One region of the Actinotalea fermentans genome, then DNA from elsewhere that is predicted to be linked to it. Evidence: predicted binding sites of a transcription regulator. Region 1 holds the regulator's gene; each other region holds the start of a gene.
The links. Region 1 encodes LexA, which represses DNA repair genes until DNA is damaged. Its sites were predicted from a motif close to TCGAACANNTGTTCGA; they were not measured.

Region 1 (3,267 bases):
CTCGCTGCGCTGCGGCGCCTCGCCGACGCCGCCGGGCCTGTCCCGCCGGCTCCCGGAGCCGACGTGGACGGCGACGTGGACGGTGACGTGGGTCGGGGCGCCGAGTCCGGTTAGGGTCGGTTCAGATGTCGCCACCAGGGCGACCGTCGGCGAGAGGCGGCCATGGAGACCACGACCCGCGGACAGCAGGGAGGCCCGGAGGACGGCGCGTCCGGCGCCGCCCGGCGGACCACGAAGGTGTCGGTCGTCGGTGCGGGCAGCGTCGGGGCGACGCTCGCCTATGCGGCCCTCATGCGGGGTGCCGCGCGCACGGTCGCGCTGTACGACATCAACGCCACCAAGGTCGAGGCCGAGGTGCTCGACATCGGGCACGGCATTCAGTTCATGCCGATGGCGGAGATCATCGGCTCGGACGACGTCGCGGTCTGCGCGGACTCGGACGTCGTGGTGGTGACCGCCGGGGCGAAGCAGCACGCCGGGCAGTCCCGGCTCGACCTCGCGGAGGCGACGGTCGGCCTGGTCAAGACGATCATGCCGAAGCTCGTCGAGGTCGCCCCGAACGCGGTGTACCTCATGGTGACCAACCCCGTCGACGTCGTGACCTACGCGGCGCTGAAGATCTCCGGCCTGCCCTCGGGCCAGGTCTTCGGCTCGGGCACCGTCCTGGACTCGTCCCGGCTGCGCTACCTGCTGGCCCGGCACACGGGCGTGGCGGTGCAGAACATCCACGCCTACATCGCCGGCGAGCACGGGGACACCGAGATCCCGCTGTGGAGCTCCGCGACCATCGGCTCGGTGCCCCTGACCGAGTGGCGCGGCATGACCGGCCCGGACGGCACCGTCGTCGGGCGGCTCACGGAGGCCGACCGGGAACGGATCGCCCACGAGGTGGTCACGTCCGCCTACAAGATCATCGAGGGCAAGGGCGCGACGAACTACGCCGTCGGCCTCGCCGGCTCCCGGATCATCGAGGCGGTGCTGGGGGACGAGGGCCGGGTGCTGCCCGTGTCCTCGTTCCTCGACGGCTACCTCGGCATCGACGACGTCTGCCTGTCGGTGCCGTCGATCGTCGGGCGCGAGGGTGTCCGGCACCGGCTGGAGATCCGCATGTCCGTCGAGGAGCTCACCGGGCTCCGGCGCTCGGCCGACGCCCTGCGGGGGGTCGCCCGCTCGCTCGGCCTCTGACGCCACGAAGGCTCCCCGGCGGTCGGCCGGGGAGCCTTCGTCGTCTCGTCCTCAGAGGCTGCGCAGCACCGCGACCACGCGGCCGAGCACCGACGCGTCGTCGCCGGGGATCGGCTGGTAGGCCGGGTTCTGGGGCAGGAGCCAGACGTGGCCGTCGGCCCGGCGCAGCGTCTTCACGGTCGCCTCGCCGTCGATCATCGCGGCGACGATCTCGCCGTTCTCGGCCACGGGCTGGCGGCGCACGACGACCCAGTCGCCGTCGCAGATCGCCGCGTCGACCATCGAGTCGCCGGAGACCTTGAGCAGGAAGAGCTCGCCCTCGCCCACGAGCTGGCGCGGAAGGGGGAACACGTCCTCGACGGCCTGCTCCGCGAGGATCGGCCCACCGGCGGCGATCCGCCCCACGAGCGGGACGTACGCGGGGGCGGGGGCGGCGTCGTCCGGCGCCAGGTGGTCCTCGCCGAGCGCCAGGGGCGCGGCCGCCCGGGAGTCGTCGGGGTGGACGACCTCGATCGCACGCGGGCGGTTGGGGTCGCGGCGGAGGTAGCCCTTGCGCTCGAGCACCGTCAGCTGGTGCTTGACGGACGACGGGCTCGTCAGCCCCACCGCCTCACCGATCTCGCGCATGCTCGGCGGGTACCCCCGCTGCTCGACGCTCGCGCGGATCGTCTCGAGGACGAGCCTCTGGCGCGGCGTGAGCGGCCCGCCCCGGGCGTCGTCGAGCTCGTGGACGGACGCGAGCCGGTCCTGGTCGTCCGGCGCCTCGTTCGCCCAGGGGAACGTCGGGTCCGACGGCGGGATGCGTACCACTGTGCCCTCCTTCGCCACGGCCGTGTCGGTGGCTCGTGGTGGCCTTGTCCTCGCCGCCAGCGTAGGTGCGGGCGACACGGAGATCAAACATCTGTTCGAGCGTGTCGTCGACAATGTCGGCCGGCAGTGATAGACATCGTACAGACGTTCGTCATACAGGCGTTCGAGCGACACCCGATGTGGCAACAGACCTGAGCACGACCCGGATGAGCGAGACCGAGGAGACGAGATGAGCGCGATCGCTGCGGACCTCCCGCGGGGGACGAGGCTTGCTGCCGCGCCGCGGTCCACGGGCACGGCGGCCGATGCGCCGCTTCGGCTGACGCGTCGGGGGAGGGTCACGGTGTTCCTCCTCGCGCTGGGTCTGGGTCTGGTCGGCATGCTGGGCAACCAGGTCGCGAACGCCGGCACGCCGAGCCCTGGCGTCCCCGTCGAGACCTACACCGTGCGGTCGGGCGAGACCCTCTGGGACATCGCCTCCGGCATCGCCGCGCCCGGACAGGACCTGCGGGACGTCGTGGACCACCTCGTGAACCTCAACGACCTGCCCGGTGCCGGCCTGACCGCGGGTCAGCAGATCCTCCTGCCGGCCGAGAGCTGAGTCGGCACGCCTCCGGGCGCGCCTTGCGTGTGCATGGGGGCCTGCGTAGCGTGAGCGCCGCCCGTCCGGCACCCGCCGGGCACCGGTCAGCCGGTGCCCGCGTGGCGACCCAGGAGGTCCGCGTGCACTGCCCGTTCTGCCGACACCCCGACTCGCGCGTCGTCGACTCGCGCACCTCGGACGACGGCGCGTCGATCCGCCGGCGTCGGCAGTGCCCCGAGTGCCACCGGCGGTTCACCACGGTCGAGACCGCGAGCCTGTCGGTGGTGAAGCGGTCGGGCGTCGTCGAGCCGTTCAGCCGGGAGAAGATCGTCACCGGGGTGCGGAAGGCCTGCCAGGGCAGGCCCGTGAGCGAGGACGACCTTGCACTCCTCGCGCACCGCGTCGAGGAGACGCTGCGGAGCACGGGGAGCGCGGAGCTGGACGCGCACGAGATCGGCCTGGCCATCCTCGGCCCGCTGCGCGAGCTGGACGAGGTCGCGTACCTGCGCTTCGCGAGCGTCTACCAGGCCTTCGAGTCGCTCGAGGACTTCGAGGCCGCGATCACGGCGCTGCGCGCCGAGCGAGCGGCGTCCGGGGACGACGCGTCGGTCGAGCCCCCGGGAGACGAGCCCGTGACCGGACCCGTGACGGGCGGCGAGGACGCGCTCAGCCGCGGCTGACGATCTGCT
Region 2 (3,267 bases), on a different contig from region 1:
CTCGCCGAGCACATGCTGATCCTGCGGCTGACCTCGCCCACCGGCCGGGTTTTCCACCTGGCCGCGGCGTTCCCGTCGGCCTGCGGCAAGACGAACCTCGCGATGATCCAGCCGACGCTGCCGGGCTGGACCGCGGAGACCATCGGCGACGACATCGCGTGGATGCGCCCCGGCGGGCCCGGCACCGACGGGCGGCTGCGGGCCATCAACCCCGAGGCCGGCTTCTTCGGCGTCGCGCCGGGCACGGGCGAGGCGACCAACCCGACCGCCGTGGCGATGGTCCGGAGCGACACGATCTTCACGAACGTCGCGCTCACCGACGACGGCGACGTGTGGTGGGAGGGCCTGACCGATGCTCCGCCGGAGCACCTGACCGACTGGCTCGGCCAGGACTGGACGCCGGGGTGCGGCCGGCCCGCCGCGCACCCGAACTCGCGGTTCACGGTGCGCGCGAGCCAGTGCCCCTCCATCGCGGACACGTGGGAGGACCCCGACGGCGTCCCCATCGACGCGATCTTCTTCGGTGGCCGCCGCGCCACGAACGTGCCGCTCGTGACCCAGGCGCGGTCGTGGGCGCACGGCGTCTTCATGGGCGCGACGATCTCGTCCGAGCAGACCGCCGCGGCCGAGGGCACCGTCGGCGCGCTGCGCCGCGACCCGTTCGCCATGCTCCCGTTCTGCGGCTACCACATGGCCGACCACTGGGCGCACTGGCTGGCGATCGGCGAGCGCCTCGGCGACGCCGCGCCCGCGCTGTTCTGCGTGAACTGGTTCCGCAAGGGCGCCGGCGGCCGGTTCCTGTGGCCCGGCTTCCGGGAGAACTCCCGCGTCATCGACTGGGCGCTGCGCCGGGTCGCGGGCGAGGCGGAGGCGCGCGAGACGCCCGTCGGGCTGGTGCCGGCGGACGGCGAGCTCGCCCTGACCGGGCTCGACCTCCCCGCCGAGGACCTGTCCGCGCTCTTCGCCGTGGACCCGGCGGCCTGGCGCCAGGAGTGCGACCTCACGCAGGAGTGGTTCGACGTCTTCGGCGACCGCGTGCCCGCAGAGCTGACGGCCGAGCTCGAGCAGACGCGCGCGCGCCTGGGCTGACGGCGTCGCGCGCGGCCGCTCGTGCGCGCGGGCTTGCCGTGGGCTCGGACTCCCCAGACTGGGCGGCCGGCGGCCGACGACGTCCGCCGGCCGCCCGGCCAGGCGGGTGGACGGATGCATGCCCGGCGTCACCGGACGAGGCGCACCTCGGCGAGGTTCAGCCGCTCGTCGACGAACCGCGCGCCGTCGGGCCGGAACCCGTTGCGCTCGTAGAAGCGCCGGGCTCTCGGGTTCTGCTCGGCGACCCACAGCTGGGCGGGCGCACCAGGGGCGACGACGGCGTCGAGCAGCGCCTGGCCGACACCCGTCCCGTGGTGGGCGGCCAGCACGTAGAGGACGTGCAGCTCTCGGCCGCGCACCGGCGGGTGGTCCCCGACGTGCCGCCCGTCACCCCCGATGGCGATCCCCACGACGCGACCGCCGACCTCGGCAACCGTGACGGCGGCGCCTGCGTCGAGCCGGCGCTGCCAGGCCGCGGTACGCCGCTCGAGCGTGTCCGACTCCCAGTGAGCGGGCGGGAGGAGGCCCGAGTACGTCTCGACCCACGACGTGTGGTGGACGTTCGCGCAGCCCGCGGCGTCGGCCGGGACGGCGGGACGGATCAGGGCGGCCGCACCGGGGACGACGGGCATCGCGCCATCCTGCCGGACGACGGCCGGGGCAACCAGGCCAGGCGGGGACAGCGGCGGGCGTGCCGGGCCGCCCGGCGTAGAACACATGTGCGAGCCGGTGTCCGAATTGTCTTGTTCGGCGTGGCGCGCCACGGTAGCATCGATGCAGGTCAGGGCGCGTATGTGGTGCCCTCCGTGAGCGTCGTGGGGGAGGCGTCGTGGAGCGTGTCGAGCAGTCGCTCGCGGTGGCGCTGCGCGACGTCGTCGACCGGCTCGTCGTCGTGATCGAGGAGGCCCCGGCGCGCCCAGCCGGCCCGCCGGAGGAGGCGACCGAGCTCGTCCTCGCGCTGTGCCGGGAGGCCGGGCGGCTGCAGGTCGCGGCCGCCCGGCTGTCCACGACCGCCGCCGACGACGGTCTGTGGGCCGCGACCGGGGCCCGCTCGTTCCCGCACTGGCTGGCAGGGGCGGCCGGGATGTCCGTGACCCGCGCCCGCGAGCTCGTGGCGACCGGGCGCGCCCTGCGCGACCACCTGCCCGCCACCGCGGCGGCCGCGCTCGCCGGTGAGGTCAGCGCGGAGCAGGCCCGCACGATGGCGACACTCGCCCCCACGACGCCCGCCCGGCAGGCGGCACTCGCGGCCCCTGCCGACGCGTGCGGCGAGGAGTTCCTCGTCGAGCACGCGCGGGAGAGCAGCGTCGAGGGGTTCCGCCGGCTCGTTCGGCGCTGGGCCGCCGCGGCCGACCCCGACGCGGACGAGCGCGGCTACCGCGACGCCTGCGACCGCGAGTTCCTCGCCCTGTCCTCGACTCTTGGCGGCTACCACCTGGCCGGCTTCCTCACGACGGAGCACGGCGCGACGTTCGCCGCCGCGCTCGAGTCGGCGATGACGCCGCCGGCGCCCGACGACGCGCGCACCACCCAGCAGCGCCGCGCCCAGGCGGTTGCCGACGTCTCGCGCCTGGTGCTCGACAACGGGCTCGTCGGCCGCGGGGCGGCCGTGCGTCCCCACCTGAACGTCGTGGTGGACTTCGACACGCTCCGCCGTGCGGTCGGCGACGGCCCCGGCCGCGACCGCGGGTCGGGGGAGCCGTGCCGTGCGTCGGGGGAGCAGGGCTCCGTCTCGGCGCAGCCCGGCCACGCGCCAGCGGAGCAAGGCGACCGCCCCTTGCGGCTCGCGCCCGTCGCCGACGTCGAGCGCTTCGCCGTGGCCGAGGTCCTCGGCGCGGGCCCGATCCCCGCCGTGGTCCTCGCGCGGCTCGCCTGCGACACGCGGCTGAGCCGGGTCGTCTTCGGGCCCGAGAGCCAGGTCATCAACGCGGGCCGCGCCGAGCGGACGTTCAGCGGCCCGCGGCGCGCGGCCGTGCTGGCCCGCGACGGGACCTGTCGCTACCCCGGCTGCACGGCGCCACCCGCGCTGGGCGAGATCCACCATGTCGACGAGTGGGTGGCCGATCGCGGCGACACCGACGCCAACACGGGGATCCTGCTGTGCTGGCACCACCACGACGTGGTCCATCGCCTGCACGTCGACATCCAACGGTCGCCCACCGGCGGCTGGACCTTCCG
Region 3 (3,267 bases), on a different contig from region 1:
ACGTCCGCGGACTCCAGCGCGAGGCGCGGCGCGGCGTCCACGTTGAGGTACCTGTCGACGGCGCCGGGTGCGCGGCCCGCCTCGAGCGCGACCTCGTCGAAGCGGGCGACCAGCGCGCCCAGCCCCGCCCACCAGGCCTCCCACGCCTGCGCGGGCGTCAGGTCGCCGTCGCCCGACGGCGGCCCGTACGTCGCCCAGCCCTGCCCGTGCCGCGCGGCGACGCGCATCGCGCGGGGACCGTTCGCCGCGACGACGAAGGGCACGCGCGGCGTCTGCACGCAGCCCGGGATCATCCGTGCGCCGTGCGCCTCGTAGTGCTCGCCGGTGCGCTCGGTGACGGGGTGCGTGAGGAGCTCGTCGAGCAGGTCCACGAACTCCGCGAACCGCGCCACGCGCTCACCGCGCGTCGGCGGCGGACCCAGCACCTCGGCGTCGTACCCCTCACCGCCGGCGCCGACGCCGAGGAGGAGGCGCCCGCCGCTGACGTCGTCCAGGCCCATGACGTCCTTGGCGAACGGGACGGGGTGCCGGAAGTTCGGGCTCGCGACCCACGTGCCGAGCCGGATGCGCTCGGTCGCGGTCGCGGCGGCCGCCAGGAGCGGCACGGTGGCGAACCACGGCTCGTCGGCGAGCGAGCGCCAGGCCAGGTGGTCGTAGGTCCAGGCGTGGTCGAAGCCGTACTCCTCAGCGCGGCGCCAGCGTTCGCGCGCCACCGGCCAGCGGTCCTGCGGGAGCAGGACGATCCCGATGCGCACGAGCGGCTCCGTCCGGGGTGTGGGGTGTGGGGTGTGGGGTGTGGGGTGTGGGGTGGTGGGTGTCGGGGTGGGTCAGTCCCAGCCGAGCTCGTGGAGGCGCTCGTCGTCGATGCCGAAGTGGTGGGCGATCTCGTGGATGACGGTCACCGCCACCTCCTCCACGACCTCCTCGACCGAGTCGCACACGGCGAGCGTCGGCATCCGGAAGATCGTGATGCGGTCCGGCAGGGACCCGGCCGCCCACCAGTGGTCCCGCTCGGTGAGCGAGACGCCCTCGTAGAGGCCGAGCAGGTCCTGCGGCTCGTCGGCGGGCGGATGGTCCTCGACCAGGACGACGACGTTGTCCATCTGCTCGGCGAGCTCGGCGGGGATCAGGTCCAGGGCGTCCCGGACTGCGTCCTCGAACTCGGCGCGCGACATCGTGACCACGCCACCATTGTGGCCGAGCGGGGGCCGTCCGGGGTCGGGCGAGGAGGGGGCGGGAGGGCCCGCGCTCGGGTGCGGGCGTCGTCGTAGGAAGCCGCTTTGGAGTTCCGAGCCGGAGCCCGTATGCTTTCCGAGGTCTTCGGCGCGTGGACGTCTGGGCGCCCACCAGGGCCCCCATCGTCTAGCGGCCTAGGACCCCGCCCTTTCACGGCGGTAGCACGGGTTCGAATCCCGTTGGGGGTACGGACAGCAGGTCGCAGGACAGCACGGAAGCAGGACAGCAGTCACGCAAGGCCCCGTAGCGCAGTCTGGTTAGCGCGCCGCCCTGTCACGGCGGAGGTCGCGGGTTCAAGTCCCGTCGGGGTCGCTCTCGACCATCCGGTTCGCCGGCAGGTCGAACGGCCACTTAGCTCAGTTGGTAGAGCGTTCGACTGAAAATCGAAAGGTCGGCAGTTCGACCCTGCCAGTGGCCACCTGCAGTCAGCTGGGCAGACGCCCCGCCTCGGATGAGGCGGGGCGTTCGTCGTTCTCGGGGTGGGCGGCAGCGGGACCGGGCATGCGGCAGGCAGCTGTGTTCCGTGCTGGCGATTGGCTGCCTGCGTTCGCTCTGGGCGAATTGCCCCCTCTGCCCGGTTTCGGTAGACTTAGAACACCCGTTCGAAGGGAGTTGAGATGCCGACGGCGAGCGCTGGGGTGGCGACGTCACCGCACCACGCGCTGCGGGACGCCGTCGAGGGCCTCGCCACCCTCGCCACGGGCGCACGCTCCTGGGACGCCGCGCGACGGCGGACCATCCTGACGGAGGTGGACCGGGCGATCGCCGGGCTCACCGCGGTGCGGTCCGAGGTGCTGCTGGCGGAGCGCGACTCGGGTGACTGGCGGGGCTCGGGGGACCCGTCGTTCGCCGCGTGGCGCGGCCGCACGGCCCGCGTGGGCGTCAGAGGTGGAGCCGCCGAGGAGCGCCGGGCCGAGACCCTGACGTCGATGCGGGAGGTCCGGGACGCGACCCTCGCGGGCTCGGTGAGCGTGGCGCACGTCGACGTGATCGGGCAGGCGACGGCCCGCGGCTCCCAGGCGGTACGCGACGCCCTCGGGTCCCCCGAGGGTCAGGCACGCGTGCTCCAGATGGCGCGGCGGCTGGACGCAGGTCGGTTCGCGACCGCCCTCGCGCGCATGGCGGCGAGCGTCGACGCCGCGCACGTCGAGCGCACCCACCAGGCGCAGCGCGCCGAGCGCTTCCTGCACCTCGCGGAGACACCGTCGGGGACGAGGATCTCCGGGCAGCTCGACTCCATGGCCGGGCACCGCCTTCGGCTGGCGCTCGAGGCGTTGAGCCCACGGCCCGCCGCGGACGACTCCAGGGGCCACGCGCAGCGGACGGCCGACGCGTTGGAGGCACTGGCGGACACCGTGCTCAGCCTGCCCAGCACCGGCTCCGGCGCGGCCGTCCGTCCCCACGTCTCCTTCCTCATGACCGAGGAGACCTGGGGCGCGCTCCGCGCCCTTCGCGAGCGCGGCGCCCCAGGCGCGACCGGCCCGACGGGCGCCGTGGACGAGTCGGGCCCGGTCGGGTCAGTCCGGGTGGGTGCGGCGGACGAGCACCGGCGGGTGCTGCCGCCGGCAACCCTCGAGGACGGCACGCCCGTCCCGATGAGCGAGTTGGCTCGCGTCCTGTGCGACTGCGAGCTGACCCGCATCGTGATGGACGCTCAGAACGAGCCCGTGAACCTCGGGCGCACCGCCCGGACGTACACCGGCGCGCAGCGCCGCGGGGTGATCGCGCGCGACGGTGGCTGCGCCTGGCAGGGCTGCGGCATGGCAGCGCGGTGGTGCGAGGTGCACCACCGGCAGTGGTGGGACCGCGACGGCGGCGAGACGTCCGTCGAGGACGGCGTCCTCCTGTGCAGCTTCCACCACCACGAGGTCCACCGACTGGACCTCAGCATCCGACGATGGGCGCTGCACGACGACGAGGCGGACGCCTCCGGGCGCCGGGTGGCGTACGAGTTCGTCCTGCCCGGCGGCCGGGTCCTCTCGGGAGGCCCGCCGGGCGCGCCACCCCCGCGGCGTGCAGCGACACCGGGCG

Region 2: a site for LexA is predicted at 1,799-1,814, ahead of AFE02nite_RS06460 (HNH endonuclease signature motif containing protein). Genes of this name have one in related genera too.
Region 3: a site for LexA is predicted at 1,827-1,842, ahead of AFE02nite_RS10330 (HNH endonuclease signature motif containing protein). Genes of this name have one in related genera too.

The regions. Positions count from the first base shown of each region.
Region 1 is NZ_BJYK01000001.1:1,080,581-1,083,847, reverse strand. It holds gene AFE02nite_RS05040 (ATP-dependent DNA helicase) at 1-114, shown strand, start outside; gene AFE02nite_RS05035 (L-lactate dehydrogenase) at 163-1,185, shown strand; gene lexA (transcriptional repressor LexA) at 1,237-1,986, opposite strand; gene AFE02nite_RS05025 (LysM peptidoglycan-binding domain-containing protein) at 2,225-2,596, shown strand; gene nrdR (transcriptional regulator NrdR) at 2,719-3,258, shown strand; gene AFE02nite_RS05015 (AMP-binding protein) at 3,245-3,267, opposite strand, start outside.
Region 2 is NZ_BJYK01000002.1:7,813-11,079, reverse strand. It holds gene AFE02nite_RS06470 (phosphoenolpyruvate carboxykinase (GTP)) at 1-1,089, shown strand, start outside; gene AFE02nite_RS06465 (GNAT family N-acetyltransferase) at 1,218-1,721, opposite strand; gene AFE02nite_RS06460 (HNH endonuclease signature motif containing protein) at 1,919-3,267, shown strand, end outside.
Region 3 is NZ_BJYK01000006.1:52,102-55,368, forward strand. It holds gene AFE02nite_RS10305 (LLM class flavin-dependent oxidoreductase) at 1-755, opposite strand, end outside; gene AFE02nite_RS10310 (metallopeptidase family protein) at 828-1,175, opposite strand; tRNA gene AFE02nite_RS10315 (tRNA-Glu) at 1,352-1,424, shown strand; tRNA gene AFE02nite_RS10320 (tRNA-Asp) at 1,474-1,548, shown strand; tRNA gene AFE02nite_RS10325 (tRNA-Phe) at 1,582-1,654, shown strand; gene AFE02nite_RS10330 (HNH endonuclease signature motif containing protein) at 1,854-3,267, shown strand, end outside.